One region of the Brevibacillus antibioticus genome, then DNA from elsewhere that is predicted to be linked to it. Evidence: a T-box and tRNA genes for the amino acid it is inferred to sense, from the RefSeq annotation. Region 1 holds a T-box; the other holds one or more tRNA genes.
The links. The T-box of region 1 lies ahead of E8L90_RS13820 (valine--tRNA ligase). A T-box ahead of a tRNA ligase gene usually reads a tRNA of that ligase, here a tRNA-Val.
Positions count from the first base shown of each region.

Region 1 (4,184 bases):
AGATTCAAAAGCTATCGATATTGCGTCAGATCGAGACTATTTTCCTCTATCTTTACGATGAAGGGAAAGTGCGTCCGCTGGGGGACGTTCGTGCGAATGTGGAAGTAGAGCGAGAAATGCAACGACTAGTCGAAGAGGCGGCTGGAACGGGCAGACCTGTGAGAGAGCAAATTGTCACCACTGATGGCACAAAGGTGTTTGAATTATACACATCTGTATTGCCAGATCGGACTTGTGGAATCGCCTTGATTGATGTCACGGCCGTCATTGCAGAAGAACGAAAACGCAAAAGACGGGAATGGGAGATCTACAGAGATATTCTGGGTGTGGTCACAGAAGGTAAGCTGTTGTTGCTCAGTGATGAAGAATTGTTTTTCTTGCTTCGGGAAGGGCATATGCTCTTGGCGATCGATATCCGTTTTCCGGAGCAGCTTGCAGAACTGCGTAAATTGTTTAAGCAAGCCTTGGAACCACAAGGCATTTCTGATAAACGATTGCTGCAGTTTCTCGTTGCGGTCAACGAAGCTGCCTCCAATACGTTGAAGCACGGAAATGGCGGTGTAGTTACGTTATACCTATCGAATGACAGGCAGATGTGCCGGGCTGTGATCCATGATGAAGGACAAGGAATTTTGCTCGAGGATATTCCGCGAGCTACCTTACAGCAAGGATTTTCTACACGTCACTCGCTTGGGGCCGGTTTTCACGTGATCCTGCAATACTGTGATCGTGTTTATTTGAGCAGCTCGATGGCAGGTACAAAGCTTATTTTAGAATGTATCCTTTCTCGTTAAAATAACGATTTCCAAAAAGCCAAATGTTTGTAAGTGAATGAAAATGGGTAATATAGTAAAAGGACGAGCAGATTGGGTGTACCGATACCTATTGAGAGGAGTTTGAGCATGGACTACCGCGCAACTGAGGCGAACGGACAAGCTACATTGTTTTTCGGCGGAGAGTTGGACATGGCTGTAGGAGATCGAGTAGGTGAATTGCTCCAGCAGTATGGAGGGCGAAATCAATCCGTTACCGTCGATTTTCAAGGTGTCTCCTTTGTAGATTCTTCCGGTATTGGAAGCCTGTTTTTTACCACGAAAGAACTGTTGGCCATGGGCAAACAGGTAGAAATCGTCAATGTCCGAGAAGAAATTCTCGATATTTTGAGCGTGCTTGGTTTTACCGAAGCATTGGGCATTGCCGTTGGAAAAGTGGGCGAAACCCGGGTTTGACGCCAAACAGCGTGATTGTATATAATAGTGGAAGCTAATAATAAGACAACTACATACGATATGAACGATGAATGGGAAGAGTAAGTCAGGACGCCTTGGCAGAGAGGAGAATCAGTAGCTGCGAGATTCTCTAAGGTCATGAATGGCTGAAGGTCGCCCAGGAGTTTTTTCGGTGAAAGCATGTGCCTAGCCGGGACCGGTTCGCAACCGTTATCTTGTCAGAGTGAACACAGCATAAGCATGACGTTTATCGTGTGTTAACAAAGGTGGTACCGCGAAAATAATCCTTTCGTCCTTTGCGATGAAGGGTTTTTTTATTTTTTGCAAAGCAAGTAATGCTAATAGGAGGAGTCGTACATGTCTACACAGCCAACAACCGACATCGACCAATTGCTGCCGAAAAATTATGATCCAAAAGCAGCAGAAAACAAATGGTATCCGTATTGGATCGAAAAACAATTTTTCAAGGCAGAACGTGACCCGAATAAACGTCCGTTTACGATTGTTATTCCACCGCCGAACGTAACTGGTAAATTGCACTTGGGCCACGCGCTGGATACGACATTGCAAGATATCATTACGCGTACCAAGCGTATGCAAGGTTATAGCGCCTTGTTCTTGCCAGGTATGGACCACGCCGGTATCGCAACCCAAGCACGGGTAGAAGCTACCTTGCGTGAAGAAGGCATCTCTCGCCATGATCTGGGCCGCGAAAAATTCGTGGAGAAGGTATGGGAGTGGAAGCACATTTACGCCTCGCATATTCGTGAGCAGTGGGAAAAGCTCGGTCTTGCACTGGATTACTCCCGCGAGCGTTTTACCATGGATGAGGGCTTGTCCCAAGCTGTACGCGAAGTATTTGTTCGTCTGTACGAAAAAGGCTTGATCTATCGCGGTAACCGTATCATTAACTGGGACCCTGCTGCCCGCACGGCTCTGTCCGATATCGAAGTAATCTACAAGGAAGTAAAAGGTGCGCTGCATCACATGCGTTACCCATTGGCAGATGGCACCGGTTATATCGAAGTAGCTACAACCCGTCCGGAGACGATGGTCGGTGATACGGCTGTTGCGGTACATCCAGAAGATGAGCGTTACAAGGACATGATCGGCAAAACCGTGATTTTGCCAATCGTAGGACGTGAAATTCCAATCGTCGCTGATGATTACGTTGATCCTGCTTTTGGTTCTGGCGCTGTAAAAATTACGCCAGCACACGATCCGAATGACTTTGAATTGGGTCTTCGTCATCAGCTTCCACAAATCGTTGTCATGGATGAGACGGGCACGATGAACGAGCTGGCTGGTATCTACAAAGGCTTGGATCGCTTTGCCTGCCGTAAGCAAATCATCAAAGATTTGACTGAGCAAGGTGTTATGTTCAAGGTTGAGGAGCATATCCATCAGGTTGGACATAGTGAGCGCAGTGATGCAGTCGTAGAACCATACCTTTCTACCCAATGGTTCGTAAAAATGCAGCCTTTGGCTGACGAAGCACTAGCTAATGCAAATAGCCCTGAAAGTGTGAAATTCGTCCCAGAGCGCTTCAAGACGAACTACCTGCGTTGGATTGAAAACATTCGCGACTGGTGCATCTCCCGTCAACTTTGGTGGGGTCACCGAATTCCTGCATGGTATTGCGGAGATTGTAACGAAACGATTGTATCTCGCGCGGATGTGACTGAGTGCCCAAGCTGCCACAGCCACAAGCTGGAGCAGGACAACGACGTTCTCGATACATGGTTCTCCTCTGGTCTATGGCCGTTCTCGACGCTGGGCTGGCCGGAAGAATCCGAGGACATGAAATACTTCTATCCAACGAATGTCCTGGTAACAGGCTACGATATCATCTTCTTCTGGGTTGCTCGCATGATGTTTGAAGGTCTTGAATTTACCGGGAAAAGTCCGTTTGAATCCGTCTTGATCCACGGCATTATTCGCGACTCTGAGGGCCGCAAAATGTCGAAATCACTTGGCAACGGTGTCGATCCGATGGAAGTGATTGAGAAGTACGGAGCAGATGCGCTGCGATACACACTGGCGACAGGGAATTCCCCAGGAAATGACCAACGCTTCTATTGGGAAAAGGTGGAGGCAAACCGCAACTTCGCGAACAAGATTTGGAATGCGTCCCGTTTTGCCTTGATGAACCTGACTGACTTCAAATACGAAGAAATCGATTTGAGCGGTGAGCTGTCTACCCCAGACAAATGGATTCTCTCCCGCCTGCAAGCGACAATCGCAGATGTAACCCGTCTGTCTGACGCATTTGAATTCGGTGAAGCAGGCCGTGTCCTTTACAACTTCATTTGGGATGACCTGTGTGACTGGTATATCGAAATGGCGAAGCTACCACTGTACGGTACAGATGAAGCGGCGAAGAAAACGACCCAATCCGTTCTGGTTACGGTTTTGGATCAAACGCTGAAGCTGTTGCATCCGTTCATGCCGTTCATCACGGAGGAAATCTGGCAGGCATTGCCTCATCAAGGCGAGAGCATTACAGTAGCACCTTGGCCAACCGTTAACGAGCAATGGATTTTTGCTGAAGCAGAAAGCGAAATGAATCAGTTGATGGATATCATCCGCAGCGTACGCAACATCCGTGCAGAAGTAAACGTACCGATGTCCAAGAAAATTGAGCTCTTGATCAAACCAAGCGATGCATTGTCCGCTGAGCGTCTGACACGCGGTGAGCAGTACCTTACCCGTTTCTGCAACCCTGAACGTCTGGAAATCAGTCTGGATCTGGCTATGCCTGAAAAAGCGATGTCTGCTGTGATCACGGGAGCAGAATTGTTCCTTCCACTGGCAGGCTTGATCGATATCGAGCAAGAGCTGAACCGCCTGGAAAAAGAAGTGGCGACACTCAATGGCGAAGTGGAGCGTATTGAGAAAAAGCTCAACAATGCTGGATTTATGGCCAAGGCACCTGAAAAAGTAGTCGCAGAAGAA
Region 1 covers NZ_SZNK01000001.1:2,952,972-2,957,155, reverse strand. Annotated here, with positions in the region: gene E8L90_RS13830 (ATP-binding protein) at 1-794, shown strand, start outside; gene E8L90_RS13825 (STAS domain-containing protein) at 903-1,229, shown strand; T-box leader at 1,288-1,529, shown strand; gene E8L90_RS13820 (valine--tRNA ligase) at 1,587-4,184, shown strand, end outside.

Region 2 (4,184 bases), 2.2 Mb from region 1:
TATTAGGGGAAGTCATCGAGGTGTTCAAGATGATTCCACGCGTCGCCGTTCAAGAGGAGAGGGGTAACAATCATGATTCTGGAGACAATCGGGCAATTACTAATTAAAGTGCGCGAGGAAAATCCACTTGTACATAATATGACGAACGTAGTGGTCACGAACTTTACAGCGAACGGCTTGTTAGCTCTGGGTGCATCCCCTGTCATGGCGTACGCCAAACAAGAGGTGGCAGACATGGCAAAAATCGCCGGAGCTCTTGTATTGAATATAGGGACATTGAATGAGCATGAGATCGAAGCCATGCTGATCGCAGGAAAATCGGCGAATCAGCATGGCGTGCCTGTTTTGTTTGATCCAGTGGGAGCGGGAGCAACAGCGTACCGAACCGAGACAAGTCAACATCTTGCGCAGGAACTCGACCTTGCCTTCATTAGAGGAAATGCAGCAGAGATTGCCAATGTCATCGGGGAGCGCTGGGAGATAAAAGGTGTGGATGCGAAGGAAGCAGGCGGAGATGTCGAGGACCTAGCGAGAGCAGCAGCGAAAAAGCTAAGGACAATCGTTGCGATTACGGGCAAGGTCGACGTGATTTCGGACGGAGAAATGACTTACTCGATCCATAATGGTCATCCAATCTTAACGAAGGTGACCGGAACTGGCTGTTTGTTGACCTCTGTTATGGGAGCGTTTGCAGCTATTGCAAATGACAAGCTGATCGCAGGAGCTGCCGCATTGGTATGCTACGGTGTTGCTGCGCAGCTGGCAGCAGAGAAAGTAGCTGGAGTAGGTCCAGGCAGCTTCCAAATCGAATTTTTGAATGCCTTGCATAACTTGACCGCAGACGATGTGCGCCGTTTTGGGGATATCGAAAAAAGGGAATAAAAATTCCCCTTTAAAAAAGGGGAGAAAAATGGCCGTAGAACGATTAAGCTAGATATGTTAGACAGTAGCTGTAATTTCGTAGTGAAAAAGACAGCAGCTTCTTCTGGTGCTCTGAGAGTGATAGAAATATAAATTCTACGTGATCATCATCGTATGGACGGACATAAAAACGGGAAATACCATGACAAATAATTTCTCTCTTTAACGTCGGCTCCACACTGGCGTCTGTTCGTATGTGCAATTCCACGCTGCGTACCCTCCTTGGACATTCAATAGAGTACCAAAAAAATACAAGGAAAAACAAGGCAATTATGTCTGTTTCATGTCCAAGTTGTTACCAATTTTCATATGAAAACTGACAAGGAGAACGATTCAGAAAAAACTAGCGAGGATTGCTGGGAAAGCACCCTGTTCGAGAGAAAAAATTCGAGATGAGTCCGGCCATTCTCCCTTTTTCCGTTGAGTTATTTACTTTATTTCGAAGGCAGCGTACGAGCTCCTGATCACAGTGACAAGAAAAATAGCCGTGCTTTTGATAGCATTCATCATGCCTCTTGCAGCATCTGTCGACATCATCAATTGGCGCAGCAGGCCCAGAGCATCCAGGCCCACACCAGTTTCCGTACAAGCAGGGGAAGCCTACGGATCGGCGTTTTCTTTTGGACAACTGACATCACTCCGTCTTGTCAAGGAATACTACTTGTAGCATATTGAACAGAAAGTGAAGTTGCTTTAGGCAATTTCCCTTTTTTCGTTTCAATAGATATTCGCCTGATATGAATGGCAAGGAGATGGACCAAGGGGGAAACTTTCAAAATATCACTTGAAATCATGTTGTGAATATGATAGATTAATTCTTGCCAAAGCGAATGCTTGCAGGCTTGATGGATGGATGTCCGAGCGGCCGAAGGAGCACGATTGGAAATCGTGTAGGCGGTGTCGAACCGTCTCGTGGGTTCAAATCCCACTCCATCCGCCATCATACTTGGCCCGTTGGTGAAGCGGTTTAACACAGCAGCCTTTCACGCTGTCATACAGGGGTTCGAATCCCCTACGGGTCACTATAACATCCCCGTATAATAAACCGGGGTCTCCGCAAAGTACTCGGAATATGCTTCATTGCGTTGGCGTCACTTTGTGGGGTTTCTGGAGGCTTAGCTCAGCTGGGAGAGCATCTGCCTTACAAGCAGAGGGTCGGCGGTTCGATCCCGTCAGCCTCCACCATTTTATATGCGGTCGTGGCGGAATTGGCAGACGCGCTAGATTCAGGTTCTAGTGGTGGCAACACCGTGGAGGTTCAAGTCCTCTCGACCGCACCAAGCAAACCCTATATATGGCGGTCGTGGCGAAGGGGTTAACGCACCGGATTGTGGCTCCGGCACTCGTGGGTTCAAGTCCCATCGATCGCCCCATCTATTTATGTTCAAAATGTAAAAATGAAATAGCCCAGCGGTGGCTCCTGTAAGGAACCTCCGGCTGGGCTTTCTTTGTATTTGTTTACGAGTGATCAGGCTGATAAAAGTGAAGGCGATTGCCAAAAGGATCGGTCACGCTCACTTCACGCGTTCCCCACGGCGTCTCCTCTAAACCAGGACGAGCATACTTGTACTCTTGACGCAATAGGGACTGATGAAAAAGCTCAATGTCCTCTACCTGTACGCGAATCGCTGAGCCAGGACAAGCATCCCCGTGATGCTCAGATAGATGAAGTGTGCACGACGGAGAGGAAATTTGCATGTACAAAGGAAAATGATCCTCGTACTGATGCTCCCAATCAATCTGAAAACCTAGAAACCCCACATAAAACTCTCTTGCCTTCTCAACATCAAATATACGAAAAATCGGCGTGATAATCTGATTCATTTGCCCAGACACCTCCGGATTGTATGGAGGGAGGCGAGGTGCATCCCTTCGTGAAAAATCGTTCGGACAAGCACTTGTGCAATCGTATGCATGCCGGATTCCGTTGCGGGAAATTCTTCTTCTAATCGATCCTTGTAAGCAGTTTGTATCTTCTGAGGTTGTTCTTGTAATAAGGAGACGAGTACTTCGAGTTTCGGTGGTGGTGTATCCCAGTCAGCAGGCTTTGTCCCGAAGTTAAACCATTCGGTGAAGCCAGGGGGGACTGGAATCGTTTCTTTTGTAAGGTGAGCGATCCATAAATACTGATCGAGATGAATATGCCCCAGATTCCACAAGATATTGTTGGAGAAACCATCAGGAATGATGTTCACATCTTCCTCCGTCAAGCCATCGATTGCTTTTAATGTCTCCTGTCGATAATCCTCTAGTTGCTGGAATAACACTTTATGCCGTTTTTCCATATCCTTTCCCCCTAGAGTGGTAGTCTTTGCAAATAAATTCGAGTTAAAGATTCTATCTTCCTTCTATAAGAAGAGGGAGCATCGTCAAAAAAGCGTGCAGAGCCAATTCGTCTGCACGCTTTTTGTATGCGGTTATAAGAAACGGCGCTACATTCTTTCCTGCTCGAGGGCGCGAGAAGGGGAGAATAGTTTCCGCCATTTTACTTGCGGTACGCAAATGGCAGCGAGGATCATGAATACGCCACCCCATTGAGGGAGAGAGACAGTCTCTTGAAGCACGAAACTCGACAAGAGTACGACAGTGGGCAGCTCCACTGCACTTAAAATGGTAGCTAGTCCATTACCGATCCGTGGCACTCCGACGGCTAAACAGAAGATCGGGATGACCGAACCGAAGATCGCAACCAAAAGACCGAGCGGCAGCAAACCTTGCAGAAGCTGACCATTTACCAAGAAAGTTGGTGGATAAATGATCGAGAGCATCAGGGCTGCCATACTAATCGAAACCGCGCTTCGCAAGTATGGATCCATTCCAGGGAGAATACGCCCGCTGAAGAAAATAACCAGGGCAAAGGTCGCGCCAGACATCAGACCGAAGATTAGTCCGACTAGGTCTACACTCTGAATACCGCTTTCGCTAAGTCCACTTGCAAGAACGGTCCCTGCTCCAAGCATAGCCAGAGACACCCATTTTTCAGCGGTCGGCCATTTGCGATCCACAACCGCCTCCAACAAGACACCGATCCAGGTGAACTGAAAGAGGAGAACGATTGCGAGCGAAGCAGAGACCCGGCTAACAGCCTGATGGTAAAAAAGACTGGTTGAGGCCATCATGAGGCTGGCTGGTGCCAAGAGCAACAAATACTTGAACGAAAACCGTTGCTTGGAGAAAAAGATGGCCATGATCGTCATGATCAAGGCGCCAAAAATCAATTGGCTTCCACTCATTTCAAATGGCGTAAAGCCGAGTTGAAATGC
Region 2 covers NZ_SZNK01000001.1:744,583-748,766, forward strand. Annotated here, with positions in the region: gene E8L90_RS03665 (hypothetical protein) at 1-107, shown strand, start outside; gene thiM (hydroxyethylthiazole kinase) at 73-882, shown strand; tRNA gene E8L90_RS03685 (tRNA-Ser) at 1,769-1,861, shown strand; tRNA gene E8L90_RS03690 (tRNA-Glu) at 1,870-1,943, shown strand; tRNA gene E8L90_RS03695 (tRNA-Val) at 2,031-2,106, shown strand; tRNA gene E8L90_RS03700 (tRNA-Leu) at 2,115-2,201, shown strand; tRNA gene E8L90_RS03705 (tRNA-His) at 2,219-2,294, shown strand; gene E8L90_RS03710 (glyoxalase superfamily protein) at 2,380-2,745, opposite strand; gene E8L90_RS03715 (DinB family protein) at 2,742-3,206, opposite strand; gene E8L90_RS03720 (EamA family transporter) at 3,354-4,184, opposite strand, start outside.
Region 2: it encodes a tRNA-Val, which carries the amino acid that the T-box ahead of E8L90_RS13820 (valine--tRNA ligase) is inferred to sense. The anticodon was not compared.